DNA from 2 places in the Chromobacterium sp. HL1 genome. Region 2 is predicted to be linked to the other one. Evidence: riboswitches for the same ligand, from Rfam matches in the RefSeq annotation. Region 2 holds a riboswitch; the other holds the start of a gene.
What was found. A riboswitch is a leader RNA that binds a small molecule or an ion and turns the genes downstream of it on or off. The one in region 2 is predicted to bind glycine.
Positions count from the first base shown of each region.

Region 1: another riboswitch for glycine. It lies ahead of AB1Z25_RS07765 (trimeric intracellular cation channel family protein); the one in region 2 lies ahead of gcvT (glycine cleavage system aminomethyltransferase GcvT).

Region 1 covers NZ_CP162399.1:1,657,300-1,664,344, reverse strand. Annotated here, with positions in the region: gene AB1Z25_RS07775 (DUF3141 domain-containing protein) at 1-2,488, shown strand, start outside; glycine riboswitch at 2,625-2,711, shown strand; glycine riboswitch at 2,713-2,895, shown strand; gene AB1Z25_RS07770 (hypothetical protein) at 2,939-3,205, opposite strand; gene AB1Z25_RS07765 (trimeric intracellular cation channel family protein) at 3,215-3,829, shown strand; gene AB1Z25_RS07760 (LuxR C-terminal-related transcriptional regulator) at 3,978-4,763, opposite strand; gene AB1Z25_RS07755 (aldehyde dehydrogenase) at 4,929-6,428, shown strand; gene AB1Z25_RS07750 (APC family permease) at 6,473-7,045, shown strand, end outside.
Region 2 covers NZ_CP162399.1:1,020,433-1,027,477, forward strand. Annotated here, with positions in the region: gene AB1Z25_RS04870 (dihydroxyacetone kinase family protein) at 1-1,373, opposite strand, end outside; glycine riboswitch at 1,619-1,710, shown strand; glycine riboswitch at 1,725-1,821, shown strand; gene gcvT (glycine cleavage system aminomethyltransferase GcvT) at 1,863-2,951, shown strand; gene gcvH (glycine cleavage system protein GcvH) at 3,025-3,411, shown strand; gene gcvP (aminomethyl-transferring glycine dehydrogenase) at 3,535-6,387, shown strand; gene AB1Z25_RS04890 (EAL domain-containing protein) at 6,564-7,045, shown strand, end outside.

The DNA of each region.
Region 1 (7,045 bases), 640 kb from region 2:
CTACTGGCGCGACGCCTGCGAGCGCAGCATCCTCTACTGGGACGTGCTGCATGACCGCGGCGCGGACTATCTGCAACACGTGCAAAGCGGCAAGCCGCCGGTCTTGGTGTTCGACTACAAAATCATCCTGGACGGCCGCAGCCTGCCGGACCCGGCCAACTACGCGCTGGCCGCCATCCTGCCGCCGGCCGGCTGCCCGGCCACCAATCCGGCGCTGCGCCCCTTCGTGGTGATAGACCCGCGCGCCGGCCATGGCCCCGGCATCGGCGGCTTCAAGATGGACAGCGAAATCGGCATCGCGCTGCAACAGGGCCACCCCTGCTACTTCATCATGTTCTTCCCCCAGCCGGTGCCCAGCCAGACCATAGAAAGCGTCAGCCGCGCCGAATACGTCTTCCTCGGCAAGGTCAGGGAACTGCACCCGGACAGCGACGGCAAGCCCTTCGTCATCGGCAACTGCCAGGGCGGCTGGGCGCTGGCCATGCTGGCCTCGGTGGCGCCGGAGCTGTGCGGCCCCATCCTGCTGGCCGGCACCCCGCTGTCCTACTGGGCCGGCATCACCGGCAAATACCCGATGCGCTACTCCGGCGGCATGCTGGGCGGCACCTGGACCGCCTCCCTGGCCGGCGATCTGGGCAACGGCAAGTTCGACGGCGCCCACCTGGTCAACAACTTTGAAAAGCTGGACCCGGCCAACACCCTGTGGAAGAAGCCCTACAATCTGTACGCCAAGGTGGACACCGAGCGCGAACGCTATCTGGGCTTTGAACGCTGGTGGGGCGGCCACTACCTGCTGAACAAGCAGGAAATGGAATGGATCTCCCAGCAGCTGTTTGTGGGCAACCACCTGGTGGAAGGCAAGATCGTCAGCAGCGACCAGCACCGCGTGGACATGCGCAACATTCGCTCCCCCATCATCGTGTTCGCCTCCTGGGGCGACAACATCACCCCGCCGCAGCAAGCGCTGAACTGGATACCGGACCTGTACGACAACGCGGAAGACATCCGCGACAACGAACAAACCATCATTTACTGCCTGCACAACAAGGTGGGCCACCTGGGCATCTTCGTCTCCGCCGGCATCGCCAACCGCGAACACAGCGAGTTCGCCAGCGCGCTGGACCTGATCGACGTGCTGGCCCCCGGCCTGTACGAGGCCGTCATCGAGGACGTGGCGCCCAACACCCCCGGCCAGGAATACATCAAGGGCCGCTACATCATCCGTTTCGAAGCCCGCGAAGTGGCCGACATCCTGGCGCTGGACGACGGCCGCGAAGACGAACGCGCCTTTGAAGCGGTGCGCCGCGTCTCCGAAATCAACCAGGGCATTTACAACCGCTTCGTTTCCCCGGCCGTGCGCGCCGTCAGCAACGAAGCCAGCGCCCAATGGCTGCGCCAGCTCAACCCGGCGCGGCTGGAACGCACGCTGATCTCCCCGCTCAATCCCTGGCTCGGCTGGCTCAAACCCGCCGCGGAATACGTGCGCGCCCACCGCCAGCCGGTGAGTGCGGACAACCCCTTGTGGCGGTTGCAAGAACAGTGGTCCGGCTGGATGACGCAAAGCCTGGACCGCTACCGCGACCTGCGCGACGCCGCCACCGAACACTGCTTCAAAGCCGTGTACGAATCCCCGTGGCTGGCCTCCGTCGTGGGCGTGCAGCCCGCGCGCGAAGCCCGCGCCGCCCGCTGCGACAGCTGGAACAAACAGGAAAGGCTGCAACTCAAGCGCCAGGTGCTGGACCCCGCTTACGAAAGCGGCTCCCTGGCCGACGGCTTCGTGCGCTTGCTCACCTATGTGGCGATTGGCCGCGGCATCATAGACGAGCGCCCGTTCAACGCCATCCGCCGCATCATGCGCGACATCCGCCACGAATACCCGCTGACCCTGATGGAGCTGAAAGACATCGCCCGCAAACAGGTTTTCCTGGTGCGGCTGGACGAAGCCCGCGCGCTGGCCGGCCTGCCCAAGCTGCTGCCGGAAGAACACCGCCGCCGCCAGGCCTGGCAGCTGGCGCATGAACTGCTGGCGCTCAGCGGCGACATCGCCCCGGAACAACAGCTCAGGCTGGACCAAGCGGCCCACGCGCTGCAACTGGACACGCGCGCGCCGGCGGCGCCGGCCATCCTGCCGCCCGCCGAGCCGGCCATAGCGGCAGCCTCAACCGTTCCCGCCGCGGCCCCCGCCGCCAAGGCCAGCGCGCCCGCCAAGAAAGCGGCGCCGCCGCGCAAGCCGGCCGCCAAAGCCCCGTCCAAGCCCACCGCCGGCAAGCCCAGCGCCGCTGCCGCCAAACCCGCTCCGGCCGCCAAACCCGCCAGCAGCAAACCGGCCGCGGCCAAGCCGGCGCCCGGCAAGCCCCCGGCGGCCAAAACCGCCAAAGCGCCAGCGGGCAAAGCCAGCGTGGTCAAAGCCCCCGCAGCCCAAACCCCGGCCGCGCGCAAACCCGCCGCCGGCAAGGACGCGGCCAAGCCCAAAACGCCGAGCAACTAAGCATCAGCCAGCGCAAAAGCGCCCGGACAGCCAAACCGCCGTCCGGGCGTTTTCATGTTGATATCGCACTGCAACATTTTTGCCTCGCCCCATGTATACAGTCGTTGACTGAACAATACAGCAAACGCTAATATCCTTGCCTGCTGCGGGAGAGAGGGGCATGCGCCCCCGCCGAAGACGCAAACTCCCATAATCGCTCAGGCAACAGTACCGCAGCCCATGGATACCAGCCGATTGGAGAGAGGCCCTAAGCGCCCGTTCATCATCTGCTACGCTTCAGCCAGAGCGCGTCGGATGATGTGACCGGCCCTTAGCCGCCCACCGAAGGGGCAAGTGACACCCGGCAAGGCCCGCACACAGGCCGCGCCCGTCATCTAACTCTCAGGTAAAAGGACAAGGGGAGAGGCAATGCCGGCAGCGCCGCGCCCATGCGCGGCCCGCCGGCCGTGCTCAGAACGTGCTCACGATCTCGCGAGCAAGGACGAGACAAGGCGAAAACAGCTGAGAAAGCGGAATGTACTCGTGGTACATGAGCATTTCGAAGCGGGTTTCAACGCCGTATCGTCGCAGCGCAGCAGATCGTGCACCAGCTCTCAAGGAAAACCCGTGTTCGAAACTCTTGCCCAGGCTGCGCGCCACCTGGCATGGCCCGCCCATTGCCAACCCATTTTCCCACCCGGCTTCGCCGCTCACCTCGGCGCCAGCCTGTTTGACCATTGCAACTACATGCTTACCCTGATCTATCTGATCGCCATCACCGCGGAAGCGATGACCGGCGCGTTGGCGGCCGGCCGCCGCAATATGGACATCTTCGGCGTTACCGTCATCGCCTTCCTCACCGCCCTGGGCGGCGGCACCGTGCGCGACATCGTGCTGGGCCGCTACCCGATAGGCTGGACCCAACACCCGGAATACGTCGGCCTGGTCATCGCCGGCGGCCTGGCCGCCGTGTTCGTGGCCCGCTATATGAAACGCCTGAGCCGCGTCTTCCTGGTGCTGGACGCGCTGGGCCTGATCGCCTTCACCATCATAGGCTGCGGCGTGGCCCAGTCCATGGACTACCACCCGGTGGTGGTGGTGATGGCCGGCATGATCACCGGCATTGCCGGCGGCATCCTGCGCGACGTGCTGTGCAACCGCGTGCCGGTGGTCTTCCGCCAGGAGCTGTACGCCAGCGTCTCCTTCGCCGTGGCCCTGCTCTACCTGGGCCTGATAAAGCTGGGCGTGCCGCACGATCTCAATGTGCTGGCCAGCTTCGCCGTCGGCCTCGCCATCCGCCTGGCCGCCATCTGGCGCGAATGGCGGCTGCCGGTGTTCATGTATCGGCACGACCTGCACTGACTAAGAGCCGCTAACAAAACCGCGCAGCGTACCTGAGCCAAGGCGCGCCGACGCAGGCAGTACAAGTCGTACGATAAGGAGGCGCAACGCAGGATCAGGGGTTTTGTTAGCGGGTCTAAGCGCCTCTGTTTACCGCTGCGCTGCGGCATCAGGCTTGAATCCCCGCCAGCAGCAGAAACAAGGCCGCCTGACTGGACACGCCCAGCTTGGCGTACAGATGGCGGCGGTGCACCTTGGCGGTTTCCAGCGAAATGCCCAGCTCGCGCGCCACGCCCTTGGTGGAGTGGCCGCCGAGTATCAGCAGCGCCACCTCCACCTCCCGCTTGGTCAACGGCGAGGAGCCCTGCGCGCGCAGCGCCTCCTCCAGCTGTCGGCGGCTCTGCCTGCCCGCGTTAGCCGCCGGCTGGCGCAGCCCTTCGTCCATACGCGCGGCCAGCCGCGACAAGGGCAGCAACCAGGGCGCGAACAGATTACAAACGCCCAGTTCCTGCTCGCTGAAGCGGCGTTTGCTGCCCAGCGACAGGGACAGCACGCCCTCCGGCAACACTTGCAGAAACTGGATTTCATCCGCCACCACATTGCGCGAAAAGTAACGGCGAAAGTACTCCGTCTCCCGGAAACGGTCCGGCGCCACCTCGTCCAGCCGGTACACGCCGGCGGCCGGGCGCTTCAGCGCAAAACCGTAAAACGGGTCCAGCAGATACAGGCCGCGCCGGTAGTCGGCGAACAAATCGTCGGCGGCGTAATTGGCCGCGTGATCCGCCAGCACCCACGGCGGCGCCTCCTGGCGAAACAGCACCGCCACCCAGGTATCGAAACTCAGGCGTTCCCGTAGAAACGCGGCCAACCCTTGCCAAAAGGCCGCGTTGTCGACGCCGTCCAACAAGCGCCCCAATTGCTGGTGAAACACCAGATCCGCCACATTCAGCTGCATGCCAGCTACCCCGATCAGGTTAGTCCCGCCTTCCGCTCTAACGCTTTCGCGTGATGTCCGCCGCCAAGGCGACTGACTAGTATGGCTCCAGCCTGCGCGACAAGACCAGCCGTGATGTGAGCGCTTCCCCCACCCCGTCGCGCCGCCTGAACAGGAGTGATCGCCATGCCCATGCAGGATCTGGCCTACTGGCAAGGCCGCGCCGCCGATTTGCGCCCGCCTTGCCTCGCCTTCATCAACGGCCGCTTCGTGCCCGCCGCCGACCGGCGCACCTTCACCGACACCAGCCCCATCCATGGCCGGCCCCTGGCCGAGATCGCCCGCTGCGGCGAGGCCGATGTCGAGCGAGCGGCGCGGGCCGCCCGCGCCAGCTTCGAATCCGGCCTCTGGTCGCGCTGTCACCCGCGCCAGCGCAAGACCGTGCTGCAAAAACTGGCGGTGCTGATCCGCCGGCATGGCGACGAACTGGCGCTGCTGGACTGCCTGGACATCGGCAAGCCCATTGCCGATGCGCTCCATATCGATGTGCCGGGCGCCGCCGGCGTGTTCGACTGGTACGCCGAAGCCGCCGACAAGCTGTACGGCGAGGCCGCCCCCGGCGCCGACGACGCGCTGGCCCTGATCACCCGGGAACCGCTGGGCGTGGCGGCGGCGGTGATCCCGTGGAATTTCCCGCTGGACATGGCCGCGTGGAAGCTGGCGCCGGCGCTGATGGCCGGCAATAGCGTGATCCTGAAGCCGGCCGAGCAATCCCCGCTGTCGGCCTTACGCCTGGCCCAACTGGCCCAAGAGGCCGGCCTGCCGGACGGCGTGCTCAACGTCTTGCCGGGCTACGGCGATGAGGTGGGGCGGCCGCTGGGCCTGCACCCGGACGTGGATTGCCTGAGCTTCACCGGCTCCAGCGAAGTGGGCAAAGCCTTTCTGCGCTACGCGGCGGACTCCAATATGAAAAGAGTGGCGCTGGAGTGCGGCGGCAAAAGCCCCAATCTGGTGTTCGACGACTGCGACCTGGACGCCGCCGCCCGGCGCGCCGCCTTCGGCGTTTTCTTCAATCAGGGCCAGGTGTGCTCGGCCAACTCGCGGCTCTTGCTGCAACGCTCCATTCAAGACGTCTTCCTGGAACGCCTGCTGCGCGAGGCGGCCGCGCTGCAACCGGGCAACCCGCTGGATCCGGCCACCCGCAGCGGCTGCATCGTCGACGCCCGCCAGGCGGAGCGCATCATAGCCCACATCGACCAAGCCCGCCGCCAAGGCGCCCGCCTGCTGTGCGGCGGCGAGCGCTTCAGCCTGGACGGCGGCGACTGCTACATCCGCCCCACCGTCTTCACCGATGTCCGCCCGGACATGGCGCTGGCGCGCGAGGAAGTCTTCGGCCCGGTGTTGGCGGTGATGCCCTTCGACAGCGAAGCCGAGGCCGTGGCCATCGCCAACGACAGCCCTTACGGCTTGGCCGCCTCGGTGTGGACCCGGGACCTGTCGCGCGCCCACCGCGTGGCGCGCCGGCTACGCGCCGGCACCGTCTCGGTCAACACCGTGGACGCGCTGGACCCCGGCCTGCCGTTTGGCGGCTGCAAGCAGTCCGGCTTTGGCCGCGACCTGTCCCTACACGCCATCGACCACTACACCCACCTCAAAACCACCTGGGTGCAATGGCAAAACGAGTAGCCGCCGCCTCGCTGTCAACACAATAAGATAGTAGGAGACCCACCATGCGCACACCGCAAACCCACCTTGCTCCGCCGCCGGCCCCCGCCCTTTTTCGCGCCAGCCTGGGACTCGCCCCGCTGCTCGCCGTCGCCATCGGCCTCGTCGTATCCCAAGGCGTGATGGTGCTGATGCTGCAAGGCGCCGGCATGGCCGGCATCGGCTTTCTGATCCCGCTGAGCCTGGCCTTCCTGCTGGCGCTCTGCTACGCCGTATCCTTCTCCGAGCTGGCGCTGATGATCCCCCGCGCCGGCAGCCTCAGCAGCTACACCGAGGTGGCCCTGGGCCAGTTCCCCGCCATCCTGGCCACCTTTTCCGGCTATGTGGTGGTGGCGATGTTCGCGCTGTCGGCCGAACTCCTGCTGCTCGACCGCATCGTCAACCAGGTCTACCCCGGCGTCTTTCCCCTCAACGGCGTCGCCTACGGCGTGCTGCTGATCTTCACCCTGCTCAATCTGCTGGGCATCGATGTGTTCGCCCGCCTGCAATCGGCGCTGGCCCTGGTGATGATCGTCGCGCTGCTGGCGCTGGGCACCACCGCGCTGAGCGGCGGCGGCCCGCCGGCGCTGGCCCTGGCC
Region 2 (7,045 bases):
TTCGGGGTGGGCGGGGTCGTCGTGTCCAGCCGCCGCGCCGCGCGCAGCAGGGCGGTGGAGTAGAAGGGCCCGGAGCTGCCGGCAATGGCCTGGCGCAAGGCCTGGCCGACCGCGCGCAGCGCCGTGGCGGGGTCGCTCCAGGCGCTGTCGGGCAAGGCCCGGATCGCGGCCGCGCCGCGCTGCATGCTGACGCCCAGATCGCCGTCCCCGGCCGTGCCGTCCAGTTCGGTCAACAGCGGCTCGGCGGCGTCCAGCGCGTCGGCCGCGGCCCAGGCCGCGGCGCGCAAACGGGGATCGGCCGCGGCGGCCGAGGGCGTGAAAGCGTCGCGGGGCGGCGCGGCGCGCAGCTGGCGTTGCGCCGGCAGACGGCCTGAGCCGGGCCAGGCCGGCGCCAGGGTGGTTTGATCCAGCCAGTTGAGGCGCTGATCGTCCAGCGCCATCAGGGACAAGGAGCAGCCGGGCATTTCCAGCGCGGTCATGAAGTTGCCGCTCCAGGCGCGTTCCACCTGTAGGCCGCGCAGGCGCAGATGCGCCAGCGCGGCGCGGGCGACGATGGCCAGCTCCATCGGCGGCGTGCCGCCCAGGCCGTTGACCAGCAGCGCCACCCTGTGTCCCGAACGCCAGCCGCGGTCTTGCAAGATGGCGTCCAGCAGCGTCGCGCACAAATCGGCGGCCGATGGCGTCGCCACGCGGCGCACGCCGGCTTCGCCGTGTATGCCCAGGCCCAGTTCCGCCTCCCCGCTGTCCAGTTGAAAGCCCGGGCGGCCGGTGGCCGGCACCGTGCAGGCGCCCAGGCCCACGCCCATGGTGGCCACCTGTTCCGCAGCCTGCCGCGCCGCGGCGGCGACCTCGGCCAGGCCGGCGCCGGAGGCGGCCGCCGCGCCGGCGATCTTGTGCACCAGCACCGTGCCGGCGATGCCGCGCCTGCGCGCCGGCTCCACGGTGTCGCGAAGCGCCACGTCGTCGGCCACCACCACGCTGTCGACGGCGATGCCCTCGGCGCGGGCCAGTTCCGCCGCCAGGCCGAAGTTGAGCCGGTCGCCGGTGTAGTTCTTGACGATGAGCAGCACGCCCTTGGGGCCGGCGACGGCGCGGATCGCCGCCAGCACGGTGTCTACGCTGGGCGAGGTGAACACGTCGCCCACCGCGGCGGCGTCCAGCATGCCGTGGCCGATGTAGCCGGCGTGGGCCGGTTCGTGGCCGCTGCCGCCGCCGGAAATCAGCGCCACCTTGTCGCGCAGGCCGCCGGCGGGAAGGTCCGCCCGCAGCAAGACGTTTTCTTCCTCGAGCAGCGCCAGGCCGGGCAGGGTGTCGGCCAGGCCCTCCAGCATCTCCCGCGCCACATGGCGCGGATCGTTGATCAGTTTTCGCATCGCGGTTTCCTTTCCAGATCGGATAGAGATCGTGCTTGGTCAAGATGGATGTCATCTTACGATCAGCACCGGCGCAATGGGGCGGTCATCTATTTTTTGATCGATAAGGAAATGAAATATGTTCGTAATCGATCTTAAACGAAGCAATGCCGGTTCAATGTTTTGCGGTTTCGAATATTTTAAGTCATTGTTTAAGTTGAAGATAAACACGGCTTGCCAAGCCCCGGTCCAGCAACCATAATCTGGCTCGTCATGCAGGAGAGAGTGGCCGTCCGCGCCACCGCCGAAGGCGCAAGCGCACCCGCAATCGCTCAGGCAAAAGGACTGCATCATCGGACTGGCCGCAGCCAGTTCGCCGAATCTGGAGAGCGGCATCCGCGGATGCCCACCGAAGGGGCTAACGGCCGCAAGGCCGGAAAATCTCAGGTGCAGGGACAGAGGGGTGTAGGGAATAGAGCAACACTACACGCTTTTGCTAAGGACGCACCGATGACGGCCCCGAAACGCACCCCCCTGTTTGAATCCCATATCGCCGCCGGCGCCAAGATGGTCGATTTCGCCGGCTGGGAAATGCCCATCCATTACGGCTCCCAACTCAAGGAACATGAGATCGTGCGCAGCGACGCCGGCATGTTCGACGTTTCCCATATGACGGTGCTGGACATCAGCGGCCCGGACGCCAAAGTCTGGCTGCAGCGCTTGATCGCCAACGACGTGGCCAAGCTCGGCTTCGAAGGCAAGGCGCTGTATTCCGGCATGCTCACCCCCGACGGCACCGTGGTGGACGATCTGATCGTCTATCTGACCTCCTACGGCTACCGCATGGTGATCAACGCCGGCACCACCGACAAGGACCTGGCCTGGATGGAAGGGCGCAAGGCGGATTTCGACGTGGACATCAAGGTGCGCCGCGATCTGTCCATCCTGGCGGTGCAAGGCCCGCAGGCCATCGCCAAGGTCTGCGCGGTCAAGCCCGAGCTCGCCGACGTCATCCAGGCCTTGAAGCCCTTCCAAGGCCAGCCCGCCGGCGATTGGTTCTACGCCCGCACCGGCTACACCGGCGAAGACGGCCTGGAAGTGATGCTGCCCGGCGTCGAGGCCGCGGCCTTTTTCCAGCAACTGCAGGCCGCCGGCGTGGCGCCGATAGGCCTGGGCGCGCGCGACACCCTGCGCCTGGAAGCCGGCATGAATCTCTACGGCCACGATATGGATGAAACCGTTTCCCCGCTGGAGGCCGGCATGGGCTGGACCATCGCCTGGGAACCGGCGGAGCGCGATTTCATCGGCCGCAAGGCGCTGGAGGCGCAGAAAGCCGCCGGCCTGAAAACCAGGCAAGTGGGCCTGGTGCTGGAAGGCCGCGGCGTGCTGCGCGAAGGCCTGAAAGTGGTGGTGGAAGGCGTAGGCGAGGGCGTGATCACCAGCGGCACCTTCTCGCCCACCCTCAAACACTCCATCGCGATCGCGCGCGTGCCGGCCGGCACCGGCGATACGGCGCTGGTGGACCTGCGCGGAACCTTGACCGAGGTGCGCGTGGTCAAAATGCCGTTCGTGCGCAACGGCAAAAAAGTTTTCGCCTGAGCGGCGTGCTTGGGCAGGCCGCGCGACGCGGCCGGGAATATCGTTTAAGACCTGGATTTGACTGGAGACACTCATGAGCAACATCCCCGCCGAACTCAAATACGTTGAAAGCCACGAATGGCTGCGCCTGGAAGCCGACGGCTCCGTGACCGTGGGCATTACCGAGCACGCGCAGGAACTGCTGGGCGACATCGTTTTCGTCGAATTGCCGAAAGTGGGCGCCAAGCTCGCCAAGGAAGAGCAGGCCGGCGTGGTGGAGTCGGTGAAAGCCGCTTCCGACATCTACTGTCCGATTGCCGGCGAAGTGCTGGCCATCAACGAGGAACTGGAAGCCGAACCGGAACTGGCCAACGGCGAGCCCTACGGCGCCGGCTGGTTCTTCAAGATCAAGCCGGCGGATCCGGCGGACCTGGACGCCCTGATGGACGCCGCCGCCTACGCCAAGGAAATTGGCGCCTGATGGTGAAAACCGCCTCGCAGTCCTAATCGGCCGCGAGGCGTTTTTTTCGCCCGGTTATCCAGCAACACCCGATTGGCCGCGCAAGCCGCGGCGCGGACGGCAAGCACAGAAGGTCCCGTACTCATGTCTCTCTCCGAACTTTTCAACCGCAAAGAATTCATCTCCCGCCACATCGGCCCGTCCGACGCCGAGCGCGAGCAAATGCTGGCCGCCATCGGTGTGGCCTCCATCGATGAACTGGTGGCGCAGACGCTGCCGGCCGACATTCACCTGAACCGCAAGCTGGAGCTGCCGGATCCGATGCCGGAAGCCGAGGCGCTGGCCGCGCTGAAGGCCGTCGCCGCCAAGAACGTGGTCAATAAATCCTTCATCGGCCAGGGCTATTACCCGGTGCTGACCCCGACGGTGATCCTGCGCAATCTGCTGGAAAACCCGGGCTGGTACACCGCTTACACTCCGTATCAGGCCGAGATCGCCCAGGGCCGTCTCGAAGCCTTGCTGAACTTCCAGCAAATGGTGATAGACCTGACCGGTCTGGAACTGGCCAACGCCTCCTTGCTGGACGAGGCCACCGCCGCCGCCGAGGCGATGGCGATGGCGCGCCGCGTGTCCAAGGCCAAGTCCGGCCAGTTCTTCGTAGACAGCCGCGTGCTGCCGCAAACCCTGGACGTGATGCGGACCCGCGCCAAGTACTTCGGCTTCGAGCTGGTGCAGGGCCATCCGGAAGAGGCGGGCAAGGGCGAATACTTCGGCGCCCTGTTCCAATATCCGGGCGAAGCCGGCGACCTGATCGACCTGACCCCGCACATCGCCGCGGTCAAGGCCAAGGGCGCGGTGGCGGTGGTGGCCGCCGACATCATGGCCTTGGTGGCGTTGAAATCGCCGGGCGAGATGGGCGCGGACGTGGCCATCGGCAATACCCAGCGCTTCGGCGTGCCCATGGGCTTCGGCGGCCCGCACGCCGCTTACTTCGCCTTCAAGGACGAGATGAAGCGCTCGGCGCCGGGCCGCATCATCGGCGTGTCGGTGGACGCCAAGGGCAAGACCGCGCTGCGCATGGCGCTGCAGACCCGCGAGCAGCATATCCGCCGCGAAAAGGCCAACTCCAATATCTGCACCAGCCAGGTGCTGCTGGCCAATATCGCCGGCATGTACGCGGTGTACCACGGTCCGGAAGGCGTCAAGCGCATCGCCGCCCGCATTCACCGCCTGGCGGCCATTTTCGCCCACGCGGTCAAGGCCGCCGGCGGCAAGCTGGTGTTCGACCGCTTCTTCGACACGGTGCAGGTTGAGGCGCCCAAGGCCGAGGCGGTGTATCAGGCGGCGCTGGCCGCCGGCTACAATCTGCGCCGCGCCGGCGGCAATGTGCTGGGCGTCGCCTTCCACGAGGCGGCCAGCGAGGCCGATCTGGCTCGTCTGATCGAAATCTTCACCGGCAAGAGCGCCGACATCGCCGCGCTGGACGCCGCGGCCGCCGACGCGATTCCGGCCGGACTGAAGCGCGAATCCGCCTTCATGAGCCACCCGGTGTTCAACACCCATCATAGCGAGCACGAGATGCTGCGCTATATGAAGAAGCTGGAAAGCCGCGATCTGGCGATGAATCATTCGATGATCTCGCTGGGCAGCTGCACCATGAAGCTGAACGCCACCAGCGAAATGATCCCGATCACCTGGCCGGAGTTCGCCAATATGCATCCGTTCGCCCCGCGCGAACAGACGGTGGGCTATCTGGAAATGATCGCCGGCCTGGAAACGCAGCTGCGCGCGATCACCGGTTTCGACATCATTTCGATGCAGCCCAATTCCGGCGCCCAGGGCGAGTACGCCGGCCTGCTGGCGATCAGCCGTTACCATGAGTCGCGCGGCGACGGCCAACGCAATATCTGCCTGATTCCGCGCTCCGCCCACGGCACCAACCCGGCCACCGCGCAGATGATGAATATGCAGGTGGTGGTGGTGGATTGCGACGAGGCTGGCAACGTCGACGTCGCGGATCTGAAAGCCAAGGCCGAGCAGCATTCGGCTCAGCTGGCGGCGCTGATGATCACCTATCCGTCCACCCACGGCGTGTTCGAGCAGCCTATCCGCGAAATCTGCGCGATCATCCATCAGCACGGCGGCCAAGTGTATATGGACGGCGCCAACCTCAACGCCCAGGTGGGCTTGTGCCGTCCGGCCGACATCGGCGCCGACGTGTCGCACATGAACCTGCACAAGACCTTCTGCATCCCGCACGGCGGCGGCGGCCCGGGCATGGGCCCCATTGGCCTGAAAGCGCATCTGGCGCCCTTCATCGCCAACCACGTGGTGGCCTCGGTGCCCACCGCCCAGCCGGGCCAGACCGCGGTGTCGGCGGCGCCGTTCGGCTCCGCCTCCATCCTGCCCATCTCCTATATGTATATCGCGATGATGGGCGCGGAAGGCATGAAGCAGGCCACGGAGAACGCCTTGCTGTCCGCCAACTACGTGGCGACGCGGCTGGCCGAGCATTTCCCGGTGCTGTACACCGGCGCCAACGGCCGGGTGGCTCATGAGTGCATCATCGATCTGCGTCCGCTCAAGGCCGCCAGCGGCGTGACCGAAGTGGACGTGGCCAAGCGGCTGATGGATTACGGCTTCCACGCGCCGACCATGAGCTTCCCGGTGCCGGGCACGCTGATGATTGAGCCGACCGAGTCCGAGCCCAAGGTCGAGCTGGACCGCTTCATCGCGGCGATGGCGGCTATCCGTCGGGAAATCGACCAGGTGCAGAACGGCGTGTGGCCGGCGGACAACAATCCGCTGTGCAATGCGCCGCACAGCAAGGCCGACATCGCCGGCGACTGGCAGCGTCCGTACAGCCGCGAAACCGGTCTTTTCCCGCTGGACTATGTGCTGGAAAACAAGTTCTGGCCCAGCGTCAACCGCATCGACGACGTATACGGCGACCGCAATCTGGTGTGCAGCTGCCCGTCCACCGACAGCTACGCCTGATCCGCGCAGGCGGACGCCAAACCACCCCGGCCCTGGCCGGGGTTTTTTTACGCGTTGACGCGTCGATACGGCACTGGAGTTGAGTGGATATACGACTATCATATTTAATGAGGAATATGACGGCAGTCTTGCCGCCCTTGATCCGCGAACCCCACTGATAGGAGGCTGCGTTGGCGTTGAACGCGCAGGTTGCGATTGCCGCACCGGATTTCCAGCTGCTGTTCGAACGGGCCCCCGGCCTGTATTTAGTGCTGGATACCGATTTCAACGTCATCGCCGCCAGCGATATTTACCTGCAGACGACCTTGACCCGGCGCGAGTCCATCCTGGGGCGCAATCTGTTCGACATCTTTCCGGTCAATCCCGCCGAGCCGGAAGGCGAGGGCTCGCGCAATCTGCGCATTTCTTTGCAGCGCGTGCTGGCCACCGGGGTCGAGGACAGCATGGCGATGCAGAAATACGATATCCCGCGGCCGGACGGCAGTTTCGAAGAGCGCTATTGGAGTCCGACCAACTGGCCGGTGAAGCGCGCAGACGGCAGCGTGGCCTGCATCATTCACAGCGCGCAGGACGTCAGCGAGTTCGTGCGCCTGAAACGGAGCCAGCCGCAGCAGAGTCAGCCGGCGGAATGGCGGGAAATGGACGCGGCGGCGCTAGA